2 regions of the Paenibacillus sp. BIC5C1 genome follow, and region 2 is predicted to be linked to the other one. Evidence: riboswitches for the same ligand, from Rfam matches in the RefSeq annotation. Region 2 holds a riboswitch; the other holds the start of a gene.
The links. Region 2 has a riboswitch for ZMP and ZTP ahead of RS891_RS28860 (TIGR01440 family protein). Riboswitches for the same ligand answer to the same signal wherever they lie in the genome.

Region 1 (3,155 bases), 3.0 Mb from region 2:
GATCAAGGCATTGTCGTTCCTCATTCATATCAATTCTCTTCCCTATATCTTCCCCGCTACAATAGTTCGAAATGAAGCTGAGGTTCAGCTATCTCAGCTTTCGCTTCCGGCTGTTCGGCACCATATCCCAATTCCAGAACCGCAGCAATTCGCTCATTGCCTAACACGCCAAACGTTTCAGCACGATTCCGGTCGTACATCCAGTCATGCAGCGTGCTGCGCACACCCAGGCCCTGTTCATGGGCAAGCAAACGGAAATTTTGGATCAGACAGCAGACGGCTGCAAAGTCCTCTTCCCGCTTATGATAATCCGCCTCTTCCTTTACCAAGACCAGAAGATAGGCTGGAGCGTGCTCCTGTAATCCCTGCATGAGTTTCCCATTACGGTTATCGGCAAAAATAAATCGCCACGGCTCACGAAGTCCATCATTTGGCGCCCACACGGCGTGATTGAGCAATTCAAGGATTAGCTCCTGTGATACCGGTCGATCCAAAAAATCTTTTGGACTATGTATGCCTCCTTGCAGATCGGCTAATTCCATTTTTACTTCCTCCCCTTCTACGTAGTTTGACCCTGAAATACAGTCCACTTTTGCTCAGCAGGTGTTCTTTTCCGGCTTCTTGGCGCTTTGTCGTAATATCCCATATGAAGAATGCCAACAAATCTTTCATCCTCACGTAGTCCAATGCCTTTGAAAAATCCTTCATTCTGAATCATGGACTCTGTATCCCACAACATTCCTAACCCTTTTTCCCATCCCAGCAGTTGGAAGCTCTGCATCATCCCGCAGGCTGCCGCATAATTGCGGTCATTGGTCAGACGATCCGGTCCTACAGTCGACATAACAATGACGTGAGCTGGAATATCGGTAAACCTCTTTTTAAAAACATCCAGCAATTTACCTGGAATCAGCTTGCCGAGCTTGCTCTGCGACATCTGTTCCAGCATGCAGTCCACCAACCGTTTGCGTGCTTCGGGAGTTCCAGCATACACAACACGCCATGAGCCAGCTTCAACAGATGGTTGAAGCCGTGTGGCCTTGTGCAACAATTCAACAACCAACTCCTGTTCCACCGGTTTTGAATTACATTTACGAATACTTCTGCGTTCCCTGATTAATTCTGTCAGGCTCAAGTTATTCACTCTCCTTCAGTTTATCTGGACTCCATATCCATGCTGCTGTCTTGAAGAAATCGATGTATTATTTTCAGCTCAGGTTCCGAATATTTGTCCAAAGATTGATAAAACCGTTCAGCCTCGAGTACATGCAGACGTTCATGCAGTTCAAAGATCTTCTTGCCTTGTGGTGACAACCGGAAATAGCTCTCCTTTTTGTTGTCATTCATTTTCGTACGTTTAACGAATCCTTCCTCCAGCAGTTTGTTGCCTATCTTGGTAATGCTTGCTTTGGACAAATTCATCGCCTCGGCAATACCCGTGTTGTTAATAGGCTCATGCTTGCCAATGCAATCTATCATATGAATCGCGGTCAAATGCTGAGGGATTTTGTCCATGCTTTCCCGCTGGGCGATACTTAGAAAATGTTCAATTTCCGTATCCTTGTGATTCTCATATACATGTAAAAAGCGGATAAATTGGTCATACAGTAACTGTTTTGATCGATCGTTTGAATCCATTCTTCAATCGCTCCTTATTTACCTATAAATAATAAAAAAACCTTAAATAATGAATCTAATGCACTAATTCAACCGCAAATAGTTTACTGGTTAACAATAATATATCATAAGTGAGAACAGTTATCAAATCCATTAACTATTGAACAATTCTGCTTTTTCAAGTAGTATCAATCTAAACAATTTAAAACGATCATATGTAACTGGCGAACACGGTGAACCGTGAGGGAGCATATGGTTTTGTAATAAGCCGTACGCCTGGGCAGAGGTAAGGAATATTTATTTCCTTGCCTCTTTTTTATGTTGAAAGGGCGATGTGATAATGAGTACTGACAAACTGATCTTGAATGGACAAACGGTAGCGGACTTTATGAAGGAAGACATGGCCTCGAAGGTTGCCATACTTAAGGAAAAAGGCATTCAGCCTTGTCTCGCTACAATTCTCGTCGGAGATGATCCTTCTTCAGCGACCTATGTACGTATGAAAGGAAATGCTTGTGCTCGCTTAGGCGTGCAATCCATTAAGGTTGTTCTTTCTGCGGATACCACCACAGATGAATTAATTCAAGAAATTAACAAGCTAAATGATGACCCTTCCGTACACGGTATTTTGCTTCAGCACCCTGTCCCGAATCACATCGATGAAAGAGCAGCTTTTGATGCCATTAGTATCGAGAAGGACGTTGACGGTGTAACGACCCTCGGTTTTGCACTTAATGCTTTTGGAGACGCAGAATTCCCTTCCTGTACACCACAGGCTATTATGCGTATTCTGGATTTCTACAATATTCAGATCGAGGGCAAACATGCGGTTGTCATCGGAAGAAGCCCTATTCTGGGCAAACCTGTCTCAGCCATGCTGCTAAACCGGAATGCAACGGTGACGACTTGCCACTCCAAAACCGTGAATCTGGAGGAAATCGTGAAGCTTGGCGATATCATAATTGCAGCCGTGGGCAAACCGCTCTTTGTTAAAGGCGACTGGATTAAACCAGGTGCTGTCGTTATTGATGCTGGTTATAACAAAGGCAACGTCGGAGATGTGGACTACGAAGCTTGCTTTGTTCCTTCTTCAGCAATTACACCTGTACCGGGCGGTGTTGGTCCTGTAACAATTGCGACGCTCATCGAACATACGATTAAATCTGCCTACAAGCTATCTGAAAATGCATAAATGAATTAGCCAAAAAACAAGGTCCCTCCATTTGACGAGGGGCCTGTTTTGTCTTTGAATCAGCTCGAATTGAAAATAAGAAAATATATATTTCTTTTTTTCTCTTTTTACAAACGGACCATATCTATATTATTATGAACAAGGCTTAGGAAGGAGATAAACATAACTTGAAACCTTTAGTACAGCTCCTGCATTTCGGTTATCATCAGGCGATGAGTTGCATTTTTCCTGTGGCGATCTTTGGAACGTTGGCCCTTTCTAGCGTTATTCAGATACCTCTTCTCTATCGTTATGATGCCATTCTGCTTGTTTTATTAGCAGTACAATACCTTATGTACCGGAGCGG
Region 2 (3,155 bases):
GAGCCAAAATATGGGCGATTACGGGGAAGCGGTTGGCGGAGCGATCTTGCTCGCTTTTGGACTTTTGTTTATATTTTAAAAAACGACGTTAACCATGATTACAGCCTAGTGCAGTCTTCAATATATAGTTATGAGATTCATCATTGGTTCAGATGGTGTTTCAAACATGATTCGACAACATTTGCAAAATGGGGAGGCTAACCACAATGAAACATATTTTGTTTGTATGTACAGGGAATACATGTCGCAGCCCCATGGCGGAGGGACTTTTACGTAAACTGGCGTCTGAGCGGGGCATTCAGGTGGATGTTCGTTCCGCAGGTGTAGCCGCAACAACGGGCATGCCGATTTCCCGTCATGCGGAGGCCGTATTAAGGGATCACAACGTTGATGGACCACCTCATTCGACGCTCCTTAGCTCCAACCTGGTCGGTTGGGCCGATCTGATTCTCACGTTGACACGCAGTCATAAACAGCATGTCATGCAGGTTTTTCCCGACTCTGTACACAAGACCTATACCTTGAAAGAGTATGTGGAAAATGACGAACAAGTCCTGAATGATCTTCAGGAACTGGACAGCCTGTTTGCGACATTGGAGATGAAACGTGCGCTAGGTCAGGAGATTTTGGCATCTGAACGTGAACGGGCAATCGAGATCAGACAGCGGATTCCGAGCTTTGATATTTCCGACCCGTTTGGCGGCAGTCGCGATGATTACAACATAGCTGCGGCAGAGATTCGGACCGCGCTCGACAGACTTTTGGACAAGCTGGGTTAATTGGATTCGTTTAATCATACGAGCTACCAGTGGATTACGATATAAAAAACGTACACGGGATGTGAATTACCCGTTGATTTTAAACGCAGGTTGTTTTATGATGGATGGGAAAACAGGGATCCGGTGTAACTGGCGACGAAGTGGACATAACCACGATGGAGCACCGGAACAAACGGCCGGTCGCCTGGGCAAAAGAGCAATTCTGCGTTACCCGCAGACTGCTCTTTTTTTCGTCTTTCATCTGATTATTCGCTATAATAGTACCTGAAATGCCATGCAAGAATACCAAGGGCAGCCAAGAGGAAGCCGGGCATGATTTTATCGGGAGGCGATAGGATGACTATTGAGTTAGATTCGGAACAACCCGGATTGCATGAACAGACCGCATCCATTCTGCGTGAACTGGCGCTTGCCGGACAGCTTGGAACTGGACAGATCGTTGTGATCGGAACAAGTACAAGTGAAGTTGCAGGCAAACGGATTGGTACAAGCGGTGCGGTTGAAGTAGCGCAGCAGCTTCTTGCGGGTATACGTGAGGTGCAGCAGGAGTTTGGTTTTGATGTTGTATTCCAATGCTGTGAGCACCTGAACCGTGCACTGGTTATGGAGCGTTCTCTGCTTACACGGCTTGGATTGACTGAAGTGGGTGCAGTACCTGTGCCCAAAGCAGGCGGTTCCATGGCATCCGCAGCGTATCGCTCGCTGACCGATCCATGCCTGGCTGAACATGTGCAGGCCCATGCGGGACTGGATATTGGGGAGACGATGATTGGCATGCACTTGCGGCATGTGGCAGTACCCTTCCGCACAGGACTCCGCTACATCGGTGATGCCCGTGTAACTACAGCGTTGACTCGTCCAAAGTTGATTGGCGGCGAGCGTGCAGTGTATCGTATGGAAGAGCAACCAGATTCGACATTTTGTGACTGATATCTTCAACCTATATAAAGCCAAATTAGACTTTACACGAAAACGGAGAGTGCAACACCAATCTGAAGAAGCGAAGCGTTCGCCTGAAAGCTTTCCGAAGGAAAGCTACATCGGAAGCATACGCTATCCCCATGATTTCCCCCTTATTATAAGGGAGTTCAGAAAAATCTGGGGATAACAGCGATCGGAAGATGGTGATGCAATCGAAGTCAGGAGTGTAACCACTGTAGTTTCGCTTTATAACTTCACTTATACCTGGGAGGAATTTAATCATGGAACAATTGCGCAAGAATGACCCGGCAGTACTGGAAGCGATGAATCTTGAACTGAAACGTCAACAAAACAACATTGAGCTGATCGCGTCTGAGAACATCGTAAGCGAAGCGGTTATCGAGGCAATGGGATCTGTACTTACCAACAAGTACGCTGAAGGATATCCGGGCAAACGTTACTACGGTGGTTGTGAGCATGTTGATATCGTAGAAGATATCGCGCGTGATCGTGCCAAAGAATTGTTTGGAGCAGAACATGTGAATGTTCAACCTCACTCCGGTGCACAAGCGAACATGGCAGTATACCTTGCGGCTCTGAAACCAGGTGATACCGTTCTGGGTATGAACCTTGCACATGGCGGACACCTCACACATGGTAGCCCGGTTAACGCTTCCGGTTTGCTGTACAATTTCGTGGCATACGGTGTACAAGAAGATACATTCCTGATTGATTATGATGAAGTGCGCAAAGCGGCATTTAAACATCGCCCTCGTATGATCGTTGCAGGTGCAAGTGCATATCCGCGTACCATTGATTTTGAAAAGCTGGCTTCCATCGCCAATGATGTAGGCGCTTTGTTCATGGTGGATATGGCTCACATCGCAGGACTGGTTGCTGCTGGTTTGCATCCAAGCCCGGTTCCACATGCGCATTTCGTAACGACAACTACACACAAAACGCTGCGTGGACCTCGTGGTGGTATGATTCTGTGCCGCAAAGCTTGGGCAGCAGCGATTGATAAAGCGGTATTCCCGGGTTCCCAAGGTGGACCTTTGATGCACGTGATTGCTTCCAAAGCGGTAGCATTCGGTGAAGCATTGCAACCTTCGTTCAAAACGTATGCAGAGAATGTCGTGAAAAACGCACAGGTTCTGGCTGAAACATTGATCGCTGAAGGATTGAACATCGTATCCGGTGGTACAGACAACCACTTGATGCTGATCGACACACGCAGCGTGAATATCACAGGTAAAGAAGCCGAGCATGTACTTGATTCCATCGGCATTACCGTGAACAAAAATGCAATTCCGTTTGATCCAACCAGCCCATTTGTAACGAGCGGTATCCGTATCGGTACACCTGCAGCAACTTCCCGTGGTATGAACGAAGAAGCGATGGTAGCTATTGGTAAGATCATTGCCAAAACATTGAAAAACCCTAAAGATGCAGCTA

Region 1: it holds a riboswitch for ZMP and ZTP, as region 2 does, so the genes downstream of both, RS891_RS15210 (bifunctional 5,10-methylenetetrahydrofolate dehydrogenase/5,10-methenyltetrahydrofolate cyclohydrolase) here and RS891_RS28860 (TIGR01440 family protein) in region 2, are expected to answer to the same signal.

What each region holds. Positions count from the first base shown of each region.
Region 1 is NZ_CP135922.1:3,379,149-3,382,303, reverse strand. Features, by position in the region: gene RS891_RS15225 (nitroreductase family protein) at 57-542, opposite strand; gene RS891_RS15220 (nitroreductase family protein) at 560-1,144, opposite strand; gene RS891_RS15215 (MarR family transcriptional regulator) at 1,156-1,638, opposite strand; ZMP/ZTP riboswitch at 1,825-1,906, shown strand; gene RS891_RS15210 (bifunctional 5,10-methylenetetrahydrofolate dehydrogenase/5,10-methenyltetrahydrofolate cyclohydrolase) at 1,958-2,809, shown strand; gene RS891_RS15205 (DUF817 domain-containing protein) at 2,977-3,155, shown strand, end outside.
Region 2 is NZ_CP135922.1:6,418,720-6,421,874, reverse strand. Features, by position in the region: gene RS891_RS28870 (manganese efflux pump MntP) at 1-79, shown strand, start outside; gene RS891_RS28865 (low molecular weight protein arginine phosphatase) at 207-779, shown strand; ZMP/ZTP riboswitch at 895-976, shown strand; gene RS891_RS28860 (TIGR01440 family protein) at 1,116-1,709, shown strand; gene glyA (serine hydroxymethyltransferase) at 1,982-3,155, shown strand, end outside.